DNA from 4 places in the Kitasatospora sp. NPDC049258 genome. Region 1 is predicted to be linked to each of the others. Evidence: riboswitches for the same ligand, from Rfam matches in the RefSeq annotation. Region 1 holds a riboswitch; each other region holds the start of a gene.
What was found. A riboswitch is a leader RNA that binds a small molecule or an ion and turns the genes downstream of it on or off. The one in region 1 is predicted to bind cyclic di-AMP.
Positions count from the first base shown of each region.

Region 2: linked by a shared signal. The riboswitch ahead of AB0K43_RS28015 (NlpC/P60 family protein) and the one ahead of AB0K43_RS08440 (transglycosylase family protein) in region 1 are both predicted to bind cyclic di-AMP.
Region 3: linked by a shared signal. The riboswitch ahead of AB0K43_RS21605 (M23 family metallopeptidase) and the one ahead of AB0K43_RS08440 (transglycosylase family protein) in region 1 are both predicted to bind cyclic di-AMP.
Region 4: linked by a shared signal. The riboswitch ahead of AB0K43_RS17825 (transglycosylase family protein) and the one ahead of AB0K43_RS08440 (transglycosylase family protein) in region 1 are both predicted to bind cyclic di-AMP.

Region 1 is NZ_JBFAQT010000007.1:983-6,517, reverse strand. It holds gene AB0K43_RS08455 (DUF6875 domain-containing protein) at 1-592, shown strand, start outside; gene AB0K43_RS08450 (M14 family zinc carboxypeptidase) at 621-1,970, opposite strand; gene AB0K43_RS08445 (AEC family transporter) at 2,223-3,149, opposite strand; gene AB0K43_RS08440 (transglycosylase family protein) at 3,261-4,190, opposite strand; cyclic di-AMP (ydaO/yuaA leader) riboswitch at 4,272-4,427, opposite strand; gene AB0K43_RS08435 (tetratricopeptide repeat protein) at 4,591-4,920, opposite strand; gene AB0K43_RS08430 (tetratricopeptide repeat protein) at 4,977-5,264, opposite strand.
Region 2 is NZ_JBFAQT010000048.1:33,788-39,322, forward strand. It holds gene AB0K43_RS28005 (NYN domain-containing protein) at 1-468, shown strand, start outside; gene AB0K43_RS28010 (NlpC/P60 family protein) at 659-1,687, shown strand; cyclic di-AMP (ydaO/yuaA leader) riboswitch at 2,066-2,252, shown strand; gene AB0K43_RS28015 (NlpC/P60 family protein) at 2,263-3,345, shown strand; gene AB0K43_RS28020 (NlpC/P60 family protein) at 3,594-4,658, shown strand; gene AB0K43_RS28025 (hypothetical protein) at 4,679-5,535, shown strand, end outside.
Region 3 is NZ_JBFAQT010000026.1:18,801-24,335, reverse strand. It holds gene AB0K43_RS21625 (TetR-like C-terminal domain-containing protein) at 1-85, opposite strand, end outside; gene AB0K43_RS21620 (alpha/beta hydrolase) at 85-930, opposite strand; gene AB0K43_RS21615 (4-oxalocrotonate tautomerase family protein) at 1,115-1,327, shown strand; gene AB0K43_RS21610 (YiaA/YiaB family inner membrane protein) at 1,364-1,654, opposite strand; cyclic di-AMP (ydaO/yuaA leader) riboswitch at 1,889-2,034, shown strand; gene AB0K43_RS21605 (M23 family metallopeptidase) at 2,046-2,858, shown strand; gene AB0K43_RS21600 (hypothetical protein) at 2,848-3,807, opposite strand; gene AB0K43_RS21595 (sensor domain-containing protein) at 3,986-4,705, shown strand; gene AB0K43_RS21590 (hypothetical protein) at 4,802-5,535, shown strand, end outside; gene AB0K43_RS21585 (hypothetical protein) at 5,499-5,535, opposite strand, start outside.
Region 4 is NZ_JBFAQT010000018.1:91,632-97,166, reverse strand. It holds gene eno (phosphopyruvate hydratase) at 1-1,187, opposite strand, end outside; gene AB0K43_RS17825 (transglycosylase family protein) at 1,430-2,098, opposite strand; cyclic di-AMP (ydaO/yuaA leader) riboswitch at 2,103-2,295, opposite strand; gene AB0K43_RS17820 (cytochrome P450) at 2,529-3,776, opposite strand; gene AB0K43_RS17815 (SDR family NAD(P)-dependent oxidoreductase) at 3,937-4,377, shown strand; gene AB0K43_RS17810 (cytosine permease) at 4,298-5,535, opposite strand, start outside.

The sequences.
Region 1 (5,535 bases):
CGCGGCGGGCCTGCCGCCGGCGGCCCGCGGCCATGCCGACGCGCTGCGCCGGGTGCTCGACTGGGCCCGGACGTACCTCACCGAGCCGCACCCCGAACTCGGCCGCGACGGCCCGGTCTGCCCGTTCGTCGGGGCCTCGCTGCGGGACGGGCGCTTCCACCTGGCCCTGCGGCCCGGCCGGCCCGCCGACCGCGGGGAGGTGGCGGAGGCGGTCGCGGTGTACCGGGACTGGTTCCTACGGCTGGCCGCGCCGGGCGCACCCCGGGCCCAGTTCACCACCGTCCTGATCGTCTTCCCGGACCTCCCGACCGCCGAGGCGCCCGGGCTGATCGACCGGACCCAGCTGGAGCTGAAGGGCGAGTTCGTCGAGGCCGGCCTGATGCTCGGCCAGTTCCACGACCTGCCGCCGGACCAACCCGGCCTGTGGAACCCGGAGTTCCGGCCGCTGCGCAGCCCGCTGCCGATGCTGGTGATCCGGCACATGGTGTCCACCGACCTGCCGTTCCTGCTCGACGACCCGCGCCACCGGGCCGCCTACCGCCGGCTGTTCGGCGGCCGCGAACCGGACCCCCGGCGCCGGGTGCCGTCCTGAACGGGCCCCCGGCGCCGGGCGGTGGCCGTCAGGTGGCGATGCCGCAGTACTGCTGCTGCTTGCCGATCACCCGGTAGACGCAGTCGGCGGTCTCCACCAGCCGCAGCACCGCCTCGCGGTTGCGGCTGGTCTCCCGGCCGATCACCTCGTCGGGCGGGTAGAAGCCGCTGCTGCCGTTCGGGCCGGGGTACATCTCGAAGGTGTAGGCGAAGACCCGGTGCACGCCCCACAGCCAGTCGTCGATCGCCCCGTCGGTGATGTAGAGGTCGCTGGACTGCTCGGGGGTGTAGCCGTTGGTGCCCGCCATGCTGCGGCCGAGGGTGGCGAAGGTGTTGTACTCGTCGGCGGTCATCCCGGTGGCGGTGTTGGCGGTGGTCCAGCCGAACGGCCAGAGCACCAGCTGGCTGTAGGTGTGGAAGTCGATCGCGGCGGTGATCTGCTGCTTCCCGCCGACCACCCGGCTGCGGACGAAGTCGGCGACCACCTTGGTCTCCTTGGCGGACTCCGGCGCGCTGCCCCGGTAGGTCTCGCTGGAGGTGGAGCCGGAGGAGCCGCCGCAGCAGCCCCACTTGTAGTTCCAGTTCCGGTTGAGGTCGGTACCGGCGCTGCTGCTGCCGGAGTTGGGCTGGCGGTCCTTGCGCCAGCTGCGGTAGCGGCCGGTGGCGATGTCGTACTCGCCGCCGTCCGGGTTGAGGTCCGGGACCACCCAGATCTCGCGGCTGTTGACGGCGCCCGCGATCCGGCTGTCGGTGGCGTACTTGTCGCCGAACTCGTGCAGCAGGTAGAGCGCCATCTCGACGGTGAGGTGCTCGCGGGCGTGCTGGTGGGCGGTGAACAGCACCTCGGGCTCGTTCTCGTCGGTACCGACGTTGTCGCTGATCTTGATCGCGACGATCGCCCGGCCCTCGTACGAGGTGCCGATCACCCGCTTGCTCATGATGTCGGGGTGCGCGGCGACCACGGCGTCGATGTCGGCGGTGGCCTCGGCGTAGTTGTGGTACCCGGAGTCGGCGGACGGGAAGTCCGTCACCGCGCCCGGTGCCTCCTGCGCCTGCGGCGCGTCGTCCTGGGGGCCGGGCAGCGGTGTGGGCGCCCAGCCGAGCGCCCGCAGCCGGGCGGTCTCGGCGGCGTCGGCGGTGACCACCACCGAGTCGGTGCGCACGGCGTCCACGGAGGCGCCGGTGGCGGCGATCGCGGTGCGCTCGGCGACCGTCCGGGGGCCCTGGACGACGTACTGCCGGGCGCCGTCCGCGGCGACGGCGGCGCGCTCGGGGCCGGCCGCCCTGGCGGAGGCCTGTGAACTGAGGGGGGACGCGAGAGCGAGGGCCAGCAGCACGGCGGTGGCCGCGGCGGGCTTCCCTCGGCGGGGCAGTCGCATGACTGTCCTCCTGTGGGGGTCCGTAGGGGACGGAACGGGGGAGGAACTGCGGCGCGCGCCAGCATGATGGTCCGTCAATGTCATGCTTACGTCAAGACCTCCCCGAGCGCCCACCGCCGAGGCCGTCCGCCCAAGGGCGCTACGGGCCGTTCGCGAGGGACCGTCACCGTGCCGGCTTCCCCCGGGGGCGGGCGAAGACGTCCTCGACCCGCATCGGGAACGGTTGCTCCGTCGCGCGCGCCGGTATCTCTTTCAGGTGGGGCCGAGGGTCCAGTAGACGAGGGAGAGGGTGGCCATCGAGACCAGGGTGGAGGAGAGCACGCTGTCGCGGGCCAAGGCGGTGCTGAGGCCGTACTCGCGGGCGTAGACGAAGGCGTTCTGGGCGGTGGGCAGGGCCGAGCAGAGGACCACCGCGAGGAGTTGGGGCCGGGGCAGGTGCAGGAGGAGGGCCCCGACGGCGAGTGCGGCCAGGGGCTGGACCAGGGTCTTCAGCAGGACCGTGACGCCGACCTCGGCGCGGCGGCCGGCGGTGGCGCGGTCGCGGCGGCCGTGCAGCGACATGCCGAGGGTGACCAGGGCGGTCGGCACCGCGGCCGCGCCGAGCAGTTCGCCGGGGCGGGCGAGGGTGGGTGGCAGTGTCCAGCCGGTGGCGGAGAGCAGTGCGCCCAGGGCGGAGGCCAGGATGATCGGGTTGCGCAGCGGCAGCATCAACAGCCGGCCGCGCCGGGCGCCGCGCTCGGTGCCCGCGTCCAGCAGGGCGAGGATCACCGGGGTGACCAGCAGCACCTGGAACAGCAGGATCTGCGCGACGAACGAGGCGTCACCGAGCACCTGAAGGGCCACCGGGATGCCCAGGTTGGCCGAGTTGACGTAGCCGGCCGCCATGCCGCTGATCGCTTGGTCGGCCGGCCGGCGGTCGAACAGCCGGCGCGCGGCCAGCACGCCCAGGCCGGTGGCGAGTGCGGTGCCGGCCGCGAAGGCGAGCATCGCGGTGTTGGCGAAGGAGTCCAGCCGGGCCTTGGCGAGCATCGTGAACAGGGCGGCCGGCATCGCCACGTGGAACACGAACCGGCCGAGCACCGCCTCCGCCTGCGGACCGAGCAGCCCGGCGCGGGCGACCAGGTAGCCGACCGCGGTGAGCACCCAGATCGGCGTGAAGCCGGAGAGCAGGTGCTGCATGGAACCTCGGGTCGTGATCGTCCGGTACGGGCCGCCGGCAGCAGTCTGCCACGGCGGCCCGGGACGCTCCCGGGCGGGGCCGGCGACCGGCCGGCCCCGCCGTACGGGCGGTTACGGCAGGGTGAGGACCTGGCCGGGGTGGATCAGGTCGGGGTTGACGCCGACCGTGGGGGAGTTGCTCCGGTACAGGTGCTGCCAGCCGCCCAGGGTCAGGCTGTCCGAGATCGTGGAGAGGGTGTCCCCGGGGGCGACCGTGTAGGTGGTCGCGGGCGCCGGCTGGGCCGGGGTCGTCGCGGCGACGGGGACGGTGGCGGCCGGGTCCGTGGTGGCCGTCGTGGTCGGCGCCGCGGTCGGGTCGGGGGTGGCGGTGCCCGAGGCGCCCGGGACGGGCAGGTCGCCGGTGGTCGGCGAGCCGGTCGGCGAGGGGGTGACCGGGGTGGTCGCGGTCGGGTCGGGGGTGGTGACCGGCGGGGTGGCCGTGGGGTCGCCGGTGGGCCGGCCGGTCGGCTGCGTGCTCGGCTGGCCGGTCGGCTGGGTGCCGGGCTGGGTGGTGGGCTGGTCCGTGGTGGCCGGCGGCACCTCGCCGACGGTGCTCGAGCCCGTGCCGTCGGTCGGCGCGGCGGGCTGCGGGGTGAGGTACGGCAGCACGAACTGCGGGACCACACCGCCGTCGCCGCGGACCGGGGTGCCGGAGCTGGGCGCGGGGGTCGGCTCGGGCGTGGCCGTGGGCGCCGGGGTGGGCGCGGCGGGCAGGCCGGCGGCCGGGCCGCAGCTGGGCCACAGGCTCGGGCCGTGGCCGGCGAGCAGCCGCTCGGCGACGGTGATCTGCTCCGCCTGGGTGGCGTGGTCGGGCTGCGCCGCGAACTCGTCGCCGCCGTACGCGACCCAGGTCCGCAGGGTCAGCCCGAGGCCGCCGTAGCGCCCGGTGCCCGGGTCGACCGTCCAGTTGCCGCCGGTCTCGCACTGCGCGACCGCCTGCCAGGTCTCCGGCGTGGCGGCGTGCGCCCCGGTCGCGGTCAGCAGCGGCAGCGCGAGGCCCACCCCTGCCACTCCGGCGGCCGCGACGGCGCGATCGGTCTGGGTGGGACGGCGGTGACGACCGGAGCCCGAAAAGACCATCAGATAATCCCTCTCCGCACGCCTGCGAGGTGAGCTGTCGGGTTCGGACCGGGAGGTGGCCCGGCCGCGCAGGGCGCGGCTTCACCCCAAGCCGAAGGGGGATCGGCGCAGAAACTGGGTCCCCCGCCCCTGCCCAGGGTCTTTCGGTCGTCCCGGTCGCGCGGTGGGCAGGGTTGGGCGTGCCGTGCTTCGGGAGCTCGCAGCAGCGAACTGATCGGGAGATTAGAGGGATCAGTACCTCAATAACAAGCCTGCATACTGAGCATCACACAATCATCACGGTTGGCTCGGGCGTTGCTGTCCGAGCCCGGTTCACCCGGTGTCAGAAACACCCTTCGGCCGCACCGGAGGTTCGACGGCGCACGGCCTCCGGGAGCCCCATCGCATCGAACAGGGCCAGCGACCGGCGCCGGTGCTCCGCTGCCTCGGCCGGGCGTCCGAGCGCGCCGGACGCCCGGCCGAGGCCCTCCGCCGCGTGGGCCTCGTGGAAGCGGTGGCCGATCCGTACCGCGAGGTCGAGCGCCGTGCGGTGGTGCTCGGCCGCGGCCCGCGGGTCGCCCAGGTCGAGCCGGATGTCGCCCGCGACCCGGTGTGCGGCGCAGGTGAGCGAGGGGCGGCTGATGTCCAGCAGGACCTCCAGCGCCCGGCCCACCCGGGCGAGCGCCTCCTGCGGCCGGCCGCGCGCCCGGTCCAGCTCGGCCAGTTCGATCAGCGAGTGCGCCTGGCCGGCCCGGTCGTCGAGCCGGCCGCCCCCATGGTGATCAGGCCGACCATCCTGCCGTAGCGCTCACCGAGTTCGTGGTCGATCTCCAGGGAGAGCGCGGTCGAGTGGAGCGCCCCCTCGTAGTCGCCCGCCATCACCTGGACCTGCCCGCGCAGCCAGAGCGCGATCGACTCCTCCCGCCGACGGCCGCTCTCCCGAACCGCCGCCAGCGCCCGGTCGAGGTGGTCGAGCGAGTCCCGGTGGTCGCCCAGGTGCAGGCCGAACATCGCCACCCGGATCCGGGCGTCCGCCTCGCACCGGCGGTCGCCGGTGGCCCGGGCGAGCCGCAGGGCGCGCCGGCCGCAGTCGACGGCGAGCGCGAGCCGGTCCCCCCCAGTACGCCACCCCCAGGTTGGTCAGGTTCGCGGTCTCGGCGTCCCGGTCGCCGGAGCGCCGCGCGGCCTCGATGGCGATGGTGTGGGCGGCGACCGGCTCGTCGGTGTGACGGTGGTAGCGGAGGTAGTCGGCCAGATTGTTGGTGATCAGCCAGGCGTGGCTCGCCGC
Region 2 (5,535 bases), on a different contig from region 1:
GAGCCGGTCTCCGCCTCGCCCAACGACGTGGCCCGGCGCGGGCTGGCGGAGGACGACCCGGCACTGCTGGACCAGCTGCTGGCGATCCCGCAGGTCCACCTGGTGGTGGACGGCTACAACGTGACCAAGTCCGGCTATCCGGCGCTGCCGCTGGAGCAGCAGCGGCTGCGGCTGCTCGGCGGGCTGGCGATGCTGGCGCAGCGCACCCAGGCCGAGGTGACCTGCGTCTTCGACGGCCAGGATCTGGACGTGCCGGTGATGATGGCGCCGCCGCGCGGGGTCCGGGTGCGGTTCAGCCGGACCGGGGAGACCGCGGACGAGCTGATCCGCCGTCTGGTGCGGGCGGAGCCGCAGGGGCGTCCGGTGGTGGTGGTGTCCACCGACAAGGAGGTGGCGGACGGCGTGCGCAAGGCCGGCGCGCGCCCGGTGGCCTCGATCCTGCTGCTGAATCGGTTGGCCAGGGCCTGACTCCGGTGAGCCGCCGTCAACCCTCGATGGACCGGATGTGTCGGCGGCGTGAAGTCCCGTGGTGGGTAGGAAGTTCGTTCCGGTAGGGGAGTGGCGCCGGAGCATGATCTTCACTAGGGTCTGGCGTCAAACCTATATTCCGGACTTTCGCTCGTTCGGGTGAGTCCAGCAGGAAGAAGGAGCTACCCCCTTGGCCTCCCACCGCCGTCCTAAGCAGCCGAGCCGTGCGCGGGTGACCGTGCTGACCGCTGCCGCGGCGACCGCGGTCGCCCTGTCCGCGCAGGTGAGCGCCCACGCCGCGCCCGCCAAGCCGAACAAGGACGAGGTCAAGGCGCAGGTCGACAAGCTGCTGGACGAGCAGGAGCAGGCCGCCGAGCGCTACAACGGCGCCAAGGAGCGGGCCGACCAGCTGCGCAAGCAGGCCGACCAGCTCCAGGACCAGGTCGCCCGCGGGCAGGACCAGATGACCGAGCTGGCCTCCGGGCTGGCCGCGGTGGCCGGGCAGGAGTACCGCACCGGCGGTATCGACCCGTCGATGCAGCTGATGCTCTCCTCCAACCCGGACGGCTACCTGGCGCAGGCCTCCAGCTTCCAGCAGGCGGCCAGCACCCAGGCGGACACCCTGAAGTCGCTGAAGGACCAGCAGCGCCGGCTGGACCAGCAGAAGCAGGAGGCCGCGACCGTCCTCGCCGAGCTGGACAGCAGCACCAAGGCGCTGAACGACGCCAAGTCCGAGGTGCAGGCCAAGCTCCAGGACGCGCAGAAGCTGCTCAACCAGCTGAGCGCCGCCGACCGGGCCGCGGTGATGGGCGACAAGGCCTCCCGCAGCGACTCCCGGTACGACCTCAGCAACCTGCCCGCGCCGAGCGGTTACGCCGCCGCCGCGGTCCAGGCCGCGATGAGCAAGCGGGGCTCCGCGTACGTCTGGGGCGCCACCGGCCCGAACACCTTCGACTGCTCCGGCCTGATGGTCTGGGCGTACGCCAAGGCCGGCGTCTCGCTGCCGCGCACCTCGCAGAGCCAGGCCACGGTCGGGGTCAACGTCGGCACCAACATCGCCAACGCGCAGCCCGGCGACCTGGTGATCTACCACAACGACGCGCACCACGTGGGCATGTACATCGGCAACGGCCTGGTGGTGCACGCCCCGCACACCGGTGACGTGGTGAAGGTGATGGCGGCCGACGCGATGCCGATCAAGACCATCCGCCGGGTCTGAGGCGGTCGGGCCGCCGTCTGACGGTCCATCCCATATCGGACATTTGCCCTTACTTCGGACCAGCTGACGGTCCATGACGCGCCCGGACGGGTCGAGATCTCGCTGTGATCTCCGACACGTTCGGGCGTTTCATATTCCGACCATATGCGGAATATTTATCATCTCTGCGTAGGGATGCTGTCACTGTCGGTCGCAATCACAATCGAACATGGCAAGTATTTCGACTTTTTTCTGACAAGGATTTGAACGGATCACGGATGGGTTACTAGGGTCTTGCCACGGACCGCCGCCCAGTCGCTCACCCAACCAGGGTGGCAACGGTGGTCGCCGCCGAGTCCGAGACGCAGCTGGGCAGTCCGACTGCCCAGGGGGGAGCCCCCGTTGGGGGCGCTGTCGATCGGAGCCGGGGAACCACGTTCCTCGGGGTGAATCGGCGCCAGGTCGGCCGCCTCGGCGGTGCGCGGTCGTCACCGCGCACCTGACGGGTGGTCGGTGAGGCGTCGTAGGGCGTCTCTTCCAGCCCGAACCCGTCAGCTCACCCGGTAGGCGGTGTGAGGAAGAAGGAGTCCGCCTTCGTGGCGTCCCATCGTCGTCCCAAGCCCGCCGGCCGGGCCCGTGTCTCGATCCTGACGGCCGCCGCCGCCACCGCGGTGGCACTCTCCGCGCAGACCGGCGCGCACGCCGACCCGGCGCCCACCAAGGACCAGGTCAAGCAGCAGGTCGATACCCTCAACGAGCAGGCCGAGGTCAAGACCGAGGAGTTCAACGCCGCCACCGAGCGCGAGCAGGGTCTGCAGAAGCAGGTCTCGCAGATCCAGGACCAGGTCGCCCGGCAGCAGGCGCAGGTGAGCGGCATCCAGGGCACCCTGGGCGAGATCGCCGCGGAGCAGTACCGCACCGGCGGGATCCCGCAGACGGTGCAGCTGATGCTCTCCGCCAGCCCGGACTCCTTCCTCAACCAGGCCGGCGCGATGAACCAGGTCGGCAGCTCGCAGGCCGACGTGCTGAAGGCCTTCAAGGACGAGCAGGGCAAGCTCGACCAGCAGAAGTCCGAGGCCGAGCAGAAGCTCGCCGAGCTGGACGCCACCACCAAGCGGCTGAAGGCCGACAAGGAAGAGATCCTCGGCAAGCTCGCCAAGGCGCAGAGCCTGCTCGACTCGCTCACCCAGAAGGAGCGCGACGACCTCGCCGCCGCCGAGGCGAAGTCCGCAGCAGACGCCAAGGCCAAGGCGACCGCGGCGCAGGGCCCCGAGCGCGCCTCCCGCGACTCCGCCCGCACCGACGTGGTGGTCAACGCGCCGGCCGGGTCGCACGCCGCCGCCGCGATCGCCGCGGCCACCTCCAAGCTCGGCTCCCCGTACTCCTACGGCGCGGCCGGCCCGAGCGCCTTCGACTGCTCCGGCCTGATGAAGTGGGCCTACGCCCAGGCGGGCGTGTCGCTGCCGCGCACCTCGCAGGACCAGGCGGGGGCCGGCACCAGCATCGGCACCAACGTCGCCAACGCCCAGCCGGGCGACCTGATCATCTACTACGGCGACCAGCACCACGTCGGGATGTACATCGGCAACGGCCAGATCATCCACGCGCCGCGCACGGGTGTCCCGGTGCGCTACGAGTCGGCGACCGCGATGCCGATCTCGAAGATCGTCCGCCCCTGACCCCGTGTCACCCCGTCCGCCGGCCCGGTGCTCCCCGTGAGCGCCGGGCCGGCGGCGTCGTACCCGCCGACCTGCGACGGGTCGGCTGCTTGGGCCAGCTGTCCGATTAGTGCTCAAATATTCGCCCCTGGAGGGGTTTGGACTAGATAGCCGTGACTCGCTAGGGTCTGCCCCCGGACCTCCGCGAGACGGCCGCCCAGACCCGGGTGGCGGCGGTGGCCCGGCCGCAGGAACGGAGTCGCCGAAGCATGACCGTGCACCGCCGCCCCCAACTGCCAGGCGTCCGGCGGCTCGCCCGCGCTCTCGCGGTCACGGCCGCCGCCACCACCGCCCTGGGTGTGACGGTCGCGGGCAGTGCCCATGCCCTCCCCGGTGCCCCGGCCGAGCCGATCGCCAAGAACGACGTCAAGGCCCAGATCGACCAGCTCTACGACGAGGCCGAGCAGGCCTCCGAGAAGTACAACGCCGCCCAGGAGTACCAGAAGCGGCTGCAGGGCGAGACCAGCACGCTGCAGAGCCAGGTCGCGGCCGGCCAGGAGAGCCTCAACCGGCTGCGCCAGGACCTGGGAGCGCTGGCCGGCGCGCAGTACCGCTCGGGCGGGATGGATCCGGGGGTGCGGCTGATGCTCGACTCCGACCCGGACGCCTACCTGGCCGGGGCCCGCGCGCTGGACCAGGCCGCGCAGCGGCAGAACGACGCCCTGCGCCAGGTGCTGGACCGCCAGCGCCGGCTGGACCAGCGCCGGGCGGAGGTCGGGGCCAAGCTCGCCGAGCTGGAGGAGGTCCGGCGCACGCTGGCGCAGAGCAAGTCGGAGATCCACCAGCGGCTGGTGAAGGCCCAGCGCCTCCTCAACGGCCTGGGCACGGTCGAGCGGGCCCGGATGGTGGCCGAGGACGCCCGGGAGGCCGAGCAGCGCGCCACCCGCGGCACCGACCGCCTCGACCTCGGCGACCAGCCGCCCTCCTCCGACCGCGCCGCGGCCGCGCTGGCCGCCGCGATCAGCAAGATCGGATCGCCGTACGTCTACGGATCGACCGGCCCCCGTACCTTCGACTGCTCCGGTCTGATGTACTGGAGCTGGCGGCAGGCCGGAGTGACCCTGCCCCGCACCTCGCAGGCGCAGGCCTCGGCGGGGCAGCGGATCAGCCTCGGCGAAGCACGACCCGGAGACCTGGTGATCTTCTACAAGGACATGCACCACGTCGGCATGTACGCCGGCGGCGGGGTGGTCGTGCACGCGCCGTACCCCGGTGCCAAGGTCCGCTACGAGAGCGTCAACGCGATGCCCGTCGCCGGGGTGGTACGGGTCTGAGCAGTGAGCCGGAACAGCTGGTGACCGACCTGCCGCCGAGGCCCGCGGCAGGCCGGTCCGGGCTGTCCCGGCGGGCCGCGCTGCTGCTCGCCGCGGGCGGGCTGGCCCAGGCCTCGGTGCCGCTGCTGCGCCCTGCGGGCCGCCCGGCCGCCGTACCCGAGGCCGCCGGGCCGGCGCTGCGGCCGGTGATCGAGGAGCTGCTGGCCGCCCGGGCCCGGGCGCTGCTGGCGCTCGACCGGGCGGTGCTGCTCGCCGGAGCCGCGCCGGCCGCTGCCCAGGCCCAGCACGCGGCGCTCGACCGGATGGCCCAGGTGCCGTTCGCCGAGCTCGGCTACCGGATCACCTCCTTCACCGAGCCGCCGCCGGAGGCCGACCGGATCACCGTCGCCGCCGAGTTCGAGCACCGGCTGGTCGACCTGGACGCGTACCCGGCGGTGCTGTCCCGGCGCCTGGAGCTGGTCCGGCTCCCCGAGGGCTGGCGGCTGGCCGCGGACGAGCCCGCGGGCGCGCCCGCGCTCTGGGACCTCGGGCCGGTCCGGGTGGCGCGTGGCACGCGCTGCCTGGTGCTCGGGCTCGCGGAGCAGGCCGAGGTGTCCGCCCTGGCCACCCGGGCGGATCAGGCCGTGCCGGCCGTCGAGGCGCTCTGGGGGGACGCCTGGCCGGGCCGGCTGCTGCTCGAACTGCCCTCCACGGAGGCGGAGTTCGCCAGGCTGCTGGAGGTGCAGCCGGAGCCGTACCGGGGCATCGCCGCCGTCACCGTGGCCGTCGCCGGTGCCCCCGAGCACACCCCGGCGGACCGGATCCTGGTCAACCCGGAGGCCTACCGGGGGCTCAGCGAGCTGGGCCGGCGGGTGGTCGTCACCCACGAGGCCACCCA
Region 3 (5,535 bases), on a different contig from region 1:
GGGTGAGGGCCTCGCCGCCCTGGTCGTCGAGCAGGGCCAGGGCGTGGCCCACGACGGCGGCGGGGGTGAGTCCGGCCCGGGGCATCAGGCGACCTCGGCCAGGAAGGGGAGCAGGGCATCGGCGGTGGCCTGCGGGAACTCCGCCATCGGGTAGTGGCCGCCGCCGTCGATCATCACCTTGCGGGCCTTCAGCGCGGCCGCCTGGCGGTCGGCCACCCGTTCCGGCTTCGGGAAGTCGGGGTCCTTGGCGCCCATGACCACCAGTGCCGGGCAGCCGACCGCGGCCGTCCAGCCGACCGGGGCCGAGTCGCCCGCGACGTACCCGCGGACGGCCGCCCGGCGGGCCGGCTCGCGGAGCATCGCGACCAGGGCGGCCCGGTACGCGTCGAAGTCGGCCGGGCGGGCGGTGGGGAAGTAGAGCTTCTGCGCCGCGCCCCACAGCGCGGGGAAGTGCACCACGGCGCTGCCGAGCGTCTTGACCAGCAGCTTCTGGAAGGCGTTCGGCGGAAGGTTCTCGACGAAGGCGTCGATCAGCACGATGCCGGCCACCCGCTCGGGCCGGTCGCCGGCCGCCTTGACCACGCTGGCGCCGGTGTAGGAGTTGCCGACCAGGACGGCCCGGTCGATGCCCAGGTGGTCGAGGAGCGCGAGCACGTCCTCGGCGATCGCGGCCGGCGAGTGGTCGGTGAAGCCGGTCGAGGACTCGCCGAGCCCGCGCAGGTCCATGGTGATCACCCGGTGGCCGGCGGCGGTCAGCAGCGGGCGCAGGTACCGGTAGGCGGCGCGCTTGTCGAGCATCCCGGGGAGCAGGACGACGGGGTGGCCGGCGGGCTGCGCCGCGGTGCCGGTGGCCGAGTCGTCGAAGGCGATCCGGCCGCCGGGCACGGTGACGTACCGGGTGCTGGCGCTGTGCATCACTGGCTCGTTCATCGCTGCCTCCTGGGCTCCTGGCGGGTGCCCGGCCGATCCGGTGGGCTCCCATAGCCATAAAGCTACGGCTAATAGCCTTAGCTGTCAAGGGGTGCCCCGGACGGGGCGCCGCAGGCCCTGGGGTAGCGTGCGGTCGGACCGCAGTCCCCGGTCCCCAGTGCCCGTGCGAGCGGCAGGAGTCGTCGTGCCCTTCATCAACGTCAAGCAGCTGTCCGGCCGGAGCGAGGAGCAGAACGCGCAGATCGTCCGCGCGCTCACCGAGGCCTACGCGGGGATCACCGGGGTGGATCCGGAGAAGATCTGGGTCGCGGTCGAGGAGATCCCGCCGACCCACTGGTCGATCGCCGGTGAGACCTTCGCCGCCAAGAAGGCGAAGGCCGCCGCCGAGGACCGCTAGGGCCTGTCCCAACCCGGACCGCGATGCCGGCCCGGCTCAGGCGCCCTCCACCCGGAACGGGTCGTGCTCCGCGAGCAGCTTGTCCAGCCGGGCCTGGTCCACCCGGCTGGTCAGCTCGTCGGCCTCCTGCCGGTCCCGGATCACCTTGGCCAGCGTGAACGCCGAGGTGATCTCGTAGAGCAGGCCGACCGCGAGGAACCCCCGCATCCAGGCGTTCACCGGGAGATAGGCGATGCCGATCGCGAGGGCCGAGCTGGCGAGGGCGAAGGAGAGGACGGCCTGGGCGTAGTACGCGGCCGTGGTTCTGGTCTGCATCTTTGCGCTCATGCCGGAAGGGTCTCCAACTCCCCTTCCGGACACATGAGTACGGATACTCATCCGCCCGGTCGCGGTCCGTCACCGCCGGGCCCGCCGATCCGGCCGAACCGCCCCGGGGGCCCCAGCGGGCCGCCAAAGTCTCGGCCTAGGCGCTTGGAATCATGGGGCTCATAGGATTAACTTTCGATAACGCAGCGCGGTACGCAACGCCGTACCCAGACGGCACCGCGCGCCATCGCTCAATCCGCGGGCACGCCTTCACCGGTGGGCCCGGGGAGCCGGGGAACCACGTTCCTTGGGGTGAATCGGCCGGGCCCCGAACCCGGCCGTAGGAGACCTTCCTGCTCCGAACCCGTCAGCTAACCCGGTCGGCGAGAAGGAAGGAAAGGAGCACGCCTCAGTGGCGTCGACGCACCCGCTCCAGGCCCCGGCCGCAGGCACCCAGCTGCTCGACCACCCGGTGGAGCAGCACCACCCGGTGGACCACGGCGCCGACGGCGCCCGGCACCGGATGCCCCGTCAGGCCAGGAGCGGCGCCCCGCTGCTCGGCGTCACCGCGATGACCGCCGCCCTCGGCGCCACCGGCTTCGCCGCCGCCGGCCAGGCCCACGCGGCCCCGACGGCGCCCGTCGTCGCCCCCGACACCACCGACCGGACCACCGGGGCCGCGCCCGCCGCCGACCCCGGCCTGGCCCTCGCCGCCCGGATCCAGCAGCAGGCCGACGGGCAGCCCACCTCGGTCGAGGAGAGCGCCCGGCTCGCCGCCGCCCAGGAGGCCGAGGCCAAGCGGGCCGACCGGCAGGCCGCGCCACGCCCCGCCGCCCTGGCCCTGCCCGTCGCGGCCTACACGCTGAGCGCGCACCACGGGCAGACCGGCTCGCTCTGGGCGCACCTGCACACCGGCGTCGACTTCGCCGCCCCGACCGGCACCCCGGTCGGCGCGGTCGCCGCCGGCACCGTGACCTCGGCCGGCTGGTCCGGCGCCTACGGCTACCGGGTCATCCAGACGCTGCCCGACGGCACCGAGATCTGGTACTGCCACCTCGCCCGGATCGCCACCGCCGGCGGCGAGGTCGCCCCCGGCACCCTGCTCGGCGCGGTCGGCGCCACCGGCAACGTGACCGCGCCCCACCTGCACCTGGAGGTCCGCCCCGGCGGCGGCGCCCCGGTCGACCCGCTCGGCTGGCTGCAGGCGCACGGCCTCAACCCGTAACGCCGTCCTCCGGCCCGGGCTCGTCTTCCGGCCCGGGCTCGTCCTCCGGCCCGGGCTCGTCCTCCGGCTCCGGCTCCGGCTCCGATTCCCGCTCCGCCAGGTACGCCTCGATCTCCTCGGTGCCCGGCTCCGGCGCCAGGTCCGGATACTCCTCGACCAGCAGCGCCGGCAGCCCGGGCACCGTCCAGTGCCCGTACAGCCGCAGCGCCTCGACGCCGACCGCCGCCTCGAAGCCCTCGAAGTCCCCGGCCAGCTCCGGCGGCATCGGCCGGCCGAGCGCCGTCAGCTCGGCCAGGTTCCGGTAACTGCGCTGCATCAGGCCCTGCTCCAGCAGCAGGCGCGCGCCGTCCGTGGCCATCCCGATCATCAGCAGCCGGGTCGGGCCCCAGCCGCCGTCCCGCTCCTCCGGCTCCAGCCCCGGTACCGCCGCGTACGCCGCCAGCCGCTGCTCCGCCGACAGCTCCCGGAAGCCGTCCAGCCAGTCGCGCACGGCGTCGAGGTCGGCCGTGTCCACGCCGTCCGCCCGCAGCAGCAGGGTGTACAGCCGGGGCCAGGTCACCAGATCGGCCCGCCGCAGCAGCCCGCACAGCACCTCGCCCTGCCACTCGGCCTCCTCCCGCAGCCGCTCGTGGCGCTTCGCGTTCAGCCGCCGCGCGGCCCGCTGGTGCTCGATCAGCGCCAGCACCGCCGCGCCGTACGCGGCCGGCTCCCCGGCCGGCTGCACGTACAGGTACAGCCGCTCGTAGAGCAGTTGCTCCAGCAGCGCCGAGTTCAGCTCGGGGAAGCCGTCGTGCATCCGGGCCCCGCTCAGCTCCAGCAGGGCCAGCACCGTCCGCAGCGCCTCCTCGGGCACGGGGGCCCCGCCCCCGTCGGCCGCCGGGGCGAGCAGGTCGGCGGCCCGGGTGGGCGGGATGAGCGGCAGGTCTTCGTCGTTCACGGGCACGTTCACCCACAAACCGTAGCCGGTGCCCGCCGGGCCGGCCGCCGCGGTGCGAACGGCCCGGGGCCGCGGGGCGGAGCCCGGAGATGGGCCCCGGGGGTGGGCCCCGGGGGTGGGGACAACCCCACCCCGGATCCGGCAGCGGACCGGATACCCGGCCGGGCCCGGCTACGGCAGATTTGAGACTGTGAGCACGGACGACTTCAAGGGGCCCGAGATGACCGCCAGCACCTCCCCGTACGGCTACCGCGACCTGGACCGCCCGGCGTTCTGGAAGGCGCCGTTCAGCGCCACCACCTACCGCGAGGTGGGCTTCGTGCTCACCGGGCTCCCGATCGCGCTGCTCGGCTTCGCCACCGTCGTCACCCTCTTTTCGGCCGGCCTCGCCCTGGCGGTCACCGCCCTCGGCCTGCCGGTGCTCGCCCTGCTGATGGTCTCCGCCCGCGGACTGGGCGCCCTGGACCGCGAGCGCACCCGCACCCTGCTGGACACCGAGGTCACCGCCCCCGCCCCGGTGCGGCCCGCCCGCCGGGGCTTCTGGGGCGCGGTCACCGCCCGGCTGGGGGACGCGGCCGGCTGGCGGGCCGCCCTCTACCAGGTGCTGATGCTGCCCTGGACGATCGCCAGCTTCGTGATCACCGTGGTCTTCCTGGTGGTCGGCTGGGTCGTCGCGCTCTACCCGCTCTACCACTGGGTCTTCAAGCGCTACCTGGACTGGCCCGGCTACCGGCTCTTCGAGTACACCGGCAGCAAGGGCGACTACCACACCTACTACATCACCTCGCCCTACCAGATCGCCGGCGTCTCGCTGATCGGCATCGCCCTGGTGCTGCTCACCCCGAAGATCGTCCATGCCCTCACCGGCGTCCACCGGCTGGCGGTCCGCGGACTGCTCGGCGCCCGCTGAGCCGCCCGGCCCCGTTCGGCGGCCACCGACGGGCGGTCCGGCGCACCCCGTGATCGGCTGGAACGGCCTTCGCGTCCGAGCCAGGAGCCCGCCGCCATGTCCGTACTGGTCACCTCCCGCCCGCTGGACGAGTACTGCGGACTGTTCGGCCTCACCCGGGCCGAACTGAGCGCCGTCCCGGGCCCGGTGCTGGACTGCCCCGGCGGCGCCGCCGGCCTGGTGGCGGAGGCCCGTACGCTCGGCTGCCGGGCGATCGCGGTCGACCCCGGCTACGCCGTACCGCCGCACGAGCTGGCCACTCGGGCCCGGGCCGGACAGGCGGTGATGGCCGCCGCCATCCGGGCCGACCCGGCGCGCCACCTCCCCCGGTACCACCGGGCCGACGGCTACCTGCGCAGCTGGGACCGGGCCCGCCGGCTGTTCGCCGCCGACGCGGCCGCGCACCCGGAGCGCTACGTGGCCGCCGCGCTGCCGCACCTGCCCTTCGCCGACGGCACCTTCGCGCTCACCCTGAGCAGCTACCTGCTGTTCGCCTACCCCGACCTGTTCTCCCCGCGGCAGCAGCTCGCCGCCCTGCTCGAACTGGTCCGGGTCACCGACCCGGCCGGCGAGGTCCGGATCCACCCGCTGCACGACAGCGCCGGCGCCCGCTGCCCGCGGCTGGACGAGCTGCGCGCCGAGTTGGGCCGGCGGCAGGTCTCCAGCGAGGTCCGGCGCTACGGCCGGCCGACCACCCACCGGGTCCTGGTGCTGCGTGCGGCGGACCACCGCCGCCGGGGCGGCGCGGGGCGGGTCAGCGCGGGCCGGGAACGGACGGATCGGTCGGTGCC
Region 4 (5,535 bases), on a different contig from region 1:
ACGCGCTCGGAGCGGGCCGGGGCGCCGGTCTTGATCTGGCCGCAGTTGGTGGCGACGGCGAGGTCGGCGATGGTGACGTCCTCGGTCTCGCCGGAGCGGTGCGACATCATGCAGCGGTAGCCGTTGCGCTGGGCCAGCTCCACGGCGTCCAGGGTCTCGGTCAGCGAGCCGATCTGGTTGACCTTGACCAGCAGCGCGTTGGCGGTGCCGGACTCGATGCCGCGGCGCAGGCGCTCCGGGTTGGTGACGAACAGGTCGTCACCGACCAGCTGGACCTTGTCGCCGAGCTTGTCGGTCATGGCCTTCCAGCCGTCCCAGTCCGACTCGTCCAGCGGGTCCTCGATGGAGACCAGCGGGTACGCGGCGACCAGCTCGGCGTAGTAGTCGATGAGCTCGGCGGAGGAGATCGCCTTGCCCTCGAACTGGTACGAGCCGTCCTGGTGGAACTCGGAGGCGGCGACGTCCAGGGCCAGCGCGACGTCCTTGCCCGGGGTGTAGCCGGCCTTCTTGATCGCCTCGGTGATGAGGTCGAGCGCCTCGCGGTTCGAGTCGAGGTTCGGCGCGAAGCCGCCCTCGTCGCCGAGGCCGGTGGACAGGCCGCGCTCCTTCAGCACGCCCTTGAGCGTGTGGTAGACCTCGACGCCCCAGCGGACGGCCTCGGAGAAGGACTCCGCGCCGATCGGAGCGATCATGAACTCCTGGATGTCCACGTTGGAGTCCGCGTGCGAACCACCGTTGAGGATGTTCATCATCGGGACGGGCAGCACGTGCGCGTTCGGGCCACCGAGGTAGCGGAACAGCGGCAGGTCGGAGGCCTCGGAGGCGGCGTGCGCGACGGCGAGGGAGACGCCGAGGATGGCGTTGGCGCCGAGCGAGGACTTGTCCGGGGTGGCGTCCAGGTCGAGCATGGCCTGGTCGATCAGGCGCTGCTCGGTGGCGTCGTAGCCGACCAGCTCCGGGCCGATCTGCTCGATGACGGCCAGGACGGCCTTCTCGACGCCCTTGCCGAAGTAGCGGTTCTTGTCACCGTCACGCAGCTCGAGGGCCTCGAACGCGCCGGTGGAGGCACCGGACGGGACGGCGGCACGGCCCGTGCTGCCGTCGTCGAGCCCGACCTCGACCTCGACCGTGGGGTTGCCGCGCGAGTCGAGAATCTCACGGGCTACGACGACATCAATGGACGGCACGAGGCATCTCCTTGCGGAAGCGGGATGTGTTGTCGTTTACGACCAGAGCCTAACCGCACCCGGCGGCCCGGCCGCGCAGACCTCGGCTCCGTCTCACCGTGTGACCTGACTACCCGCCGGTAGTTCACCTGAATGCCCGCAAACCAGGCCACTCCGACCGTTCCGGAGCGGCCCGGCCGCCTCCCGCGGGCCCGCCCGGCGCCCGGGCGGACCCGGGCGCGGGATCGACCGAGGGCGCGGGCTCAGCCCAGCCGCAGGACCTGGCCCGGCTCGATCAGGTCCGGGTCCACACCGACCACCGCCTGATTGGCCTGGTAGAGCCGCTGCCATCCGCCCTCGACGCGCTGGGCCTCGGCGATGGCGGACAGCGTGTCGCCCGGCGAGACGGTGTACGAGCCGGCATCCGGCGGTGCGGCGGCCGGCTCGGGCGCGGCCTGCGATTCGGCGCCCCGCGACGCGTTCTCCCTGGTCGCGGTGGGGCGGCTCGGCGCCGCGTCCCGGCCGGAGCCGTCGGCGTCCGCCCGGGCCGCCGGACCGCCCTTGGCCAGACCGGCCCGCAGCGAGCACACCGGCCAGGCGCCGGGGCCCTGCGCGGCCAGCACCCGCTCGGCGACGGCGATCTGCTGCGACTTGCTGGCCTGGTGGGCCTGGCCCGCGTACTGCGTGCCGCCGAAGGAGCGCCAGGTGCTGGGGGTGAACTGCAGGCCGCCGTAGAAGCCGTTGCCGGTGTTGATGCGCCAGTTCCCGCCGCTCTCGCACTGGGCGACCTTCTCCCAGGTGGAGACGGGTGCGGCGACCGCGGCGCCGGCGGTGAGCAGCGGCAGCGCCAGCCCGGCGCCGGCCACGCCGGCGGCGATGGCCTGCTCGGCCCGGGTCCAGCGACGGTGACAGCCCGTACCGGTGAAGAGCATGTGGTTTCCCTCTCCGAACGCCTGCGAGGTGAGCTGTCGGGTTCGGACCGGGAGGTGGCCCGGCCGCTCGGCGAGTCCAGGAGACGACCTGTGCTCGCCGGCGGCTTCACCCCAAGCCGTCGGGGACGGCAACAAACCTGGGTCCCCCGCCCCTGTCCTTGGTCTGGTCGGCTTCCCGGGTGCGGCGGACAGGATTCGGCGTTCCGCATCCGGGGCCCACGGCTGCGGGCTGCACGGAGGTTAGGCAGATCTGTCGGTCAATCACAAGCTCATATCGCGAACATCACGAGGAAATTACGAACATCGCCAGATCGTCCACCAACCATCTAGGTATGTCCTAGTTGATGACGGTTCTGCTGACGGGCCGACACGCGCGTTCGACACGCCGTCAGGGCGCGTCGCCGCGCGGTCGGGGCCCTTGGCCGTCCGCTCAGGAACGCGGGGAGAAGGTCACCGGAAGTTCGCGCAGACCCCGCATGATCAGACCGCCGCGCCAGCGCAGGGTGGCCGGATCCGCGGCGAGGGAGAGGTCGGGCAGCCGGGTCAGCAGGGTGGCGATCGCGAGCTGACCCTCAAGTCGGGCCAGCGGGGCGCCGATGCAGTAGTGGATGCCGTGGCCGAAGCCGAGGTGCGGGTTGTCCCGGCGGGCGAGGTCGAGGGTGTTCTCGGCGGCGAACCTGGCCGGGTCGCGGTCGGCCGCGGCCAGCACCACCAGCACCGGGTCGCCGACCGGGATGTCCACCCCGCCGATGGTCAGCGGGTGGGTGGCGAAGCGCCAGGTGGCCAGCTCCACCGGGCCGTCGTAGCGGAGCAGTTCCTCCACCGCGGTGGCCAGCAGCCCGCGCTCGCCGCGCCCGATCGACTCCTGGAGCAGGGCCCGCTGCTCGGGGTGGCCGAGCAGCGCGTACATCCCGTTGCCGATCAGGTTGACGGTGGTCTCGAAGCCGGCGAAGAGCAGGATGAAGGCCATCGCCGCGGCCTCGTTCTCGCTCAGGTGCTCGCCGTGGTCACTGGCCCGGATCAACCCGGAGATCAGGTCGTCGCCGAGGTCGGCGCGCTTGCGGTGGATCAGCTCCAGCAGGTACGCGCGCATCTTCTTGACCGCCCGGGCCACGCCGCCGCGCGGGCCGCCGCCGTGCCGGATCATCATGCCGGCCCAGTCCCGGAAGTCGTCCTGGTCCTCGGCGGGCACCCCGAGCAGGTCGCAGATGGCGTAGATGGGGAGCGGGAAGGCGAACTCGTGGATCAGGTCGGCCGTACCCCGGGCCGCGAAGTCGTCGATCAGCCGGTCGGTGAGCTGCTGGACCCTGGGCTCGAACTCGGCGACCCGGCGGGGGGTGAAGGCCTTGGAGACCAGGCGGCGCAGCCGGGTGTGGTCCGGCGGGTCGATGTTGAGCAGGTGGGTCATCAGGTCGGCCTGGCGCTCCCCCGGGATGCCGACCCGGCCGCTGCGGTGGGCCTGCTCGCTGTGGTGCGCCGGATTCTTGGAGAGCCGGCTGTCGGCCAGCGCCTGCCGGGCGTCGGCGTACCGGGTGACCAGCCAGGCGTCCACCCCGCTGGGCAGCGTGGTGCGGTGCACGGGGGCGTGCTCGCGCAGCCAGGCGTACGCGGGGTAGGGATCGGCGGCGAACTCCCACGTGAAGAGCTGCGGCTGGGTGGACTCGACGGATTCCGGCATGTCATGACCGTAACCTTTGCCTGCGCGGGCGTGAGTCTGGTCACCTGAGGGGTAATCCCTGTTGCGGAGGGTCGCTGCGTGCCTACGATCCTCCGACAATCATCTGTGGGCGGCTGTGCCGTGCGGTCCACGGGGTTTCGCTCTGAAGGAGGAGCAGGCCATGCGAGTAGCCGGGGCAGTGGTGGTCATCGCGGTGCTCGGCGGAGGATCGGGGGCCGACCTGGCCCGCCGGTTCGCCGCCGCGGGCGCGGCCGGGCTCCTGATCGCGGATCTCCACCCGGGGGTGGCCGAGGACCTGGCCACCGAGCTCGACCGGCCGGGCTGCCCGGTGGTCGGGGTGAGCGCGGACGTCCACCAGCCCAGCGACGTCGCCGCGCTGGTGGAGACCGCCCGCAAGCACCTGGGCCCGATCGACCTGTTCGCGGTGGCCGGGCCGGACGGCGAGCGGATCGTGGCGCTCGCCGACCTGCCCGACCACCTCGACCCGCTGGCCGAGCTGCTCGCGCTGGTCGGCGAGGCGATCAGCGAGGTCGTGCCGGCCCAGCGCCGGGCGCCGGCTCCGCTGTCGGCCGGCCCTGCGCTGGCGGGGCCACCGGCCTGAGCACGCCGTAGCGCTCGGCCGGCTCCCCGGCGGTGCGGGCCTGCTCCGGCCGGAGCAGGCACAGCAGGGTGTAGAGGAGCGCCGCGGCGCCGAAGGAGACCGGCAGGCTGAGGTCCACGCCCGCGGTCAGTTCGGCCAGCGGACCGACGTACAGCGGGTTGTTGACCCACAGCACGCCCAGCACGGCCCCGGCCAGGAAGGCCGCCACCGCCCGGGGGTTGAGCCCCCGGGTGTACCAGTACCGGCCGGCCGGTGCGTCGGCCGGGGCGAGCTCCACCGGGTGGTACCGGCCCCGGTGCAGCAGGTAGCCGGCGATCAGCACGGCGGCCCACGGCGCCACCGCGGTGAGCAGCAGCGAGACGAACGCGGACATCGAGTCCATCGCGTCGTAGACCACCGCCCCCAGGTAGAGCGCCAGGATCGAGGGCACCGCGACGGCCAGCGTCGCGGTCGCCCGTGAGGTGCGCCAGAACAGCGAGTTGACGGAGAGCCCGGCCGCGTACAGGCACAGGCCGCCCTGCGGGAGGGTGCCGACCAGCCCGAACACCACGATCACCGGGACGCTCCAGCCCGGCACGGCGTCGGTCAGGCCCTGCAGCCAGAGCGGGTCGGTGGGGAAGAAGGTCGTCACGTACGCGCCCACCAGCAGGGCGAGCACGCAGGTGAGGAACATGCTGCCGCCGGCCCACAGCAGTACCGGCCGGTCGCCGCGGCGCCCGGTCATGTAGCGGCTGTAGTCGCCCTGGAAGGTGGCGTACGAGAGCGGCGCCGCCGCCGAGGCGGTGGCGGCCAGCAGCCAGGTGGTCCCCGGGCTGCCGAGGGCGAGCTGCCCGCCCCGGTAACCGGGGTCGAAGCCGGGCGCCAGCACCACGACCAGGAAGAGCAGCATCAGGGCGCCGAGCACGGCGGTGGCCTTGTAGGTGCGGACCAGGGCGTTGTGCCCGAGCGCCGCGACCAGGACCACCGCGACCGCCGCGGCGGGCATCGCCAGGGCCAGCGGGCCGCGGCCGACCGGGGTGCCGATCAGCTCGTGCGCCGCCACCATCACGGCGGTGCCGCCGGTCCAGACCGAGATGGCGAAGAAGCCGATCGCCACCGCGATGGTGATCAGGTTGCCGAGCGCCCGGCCCCGGACGCCGAAGTGCGCGCCGCTGGCCA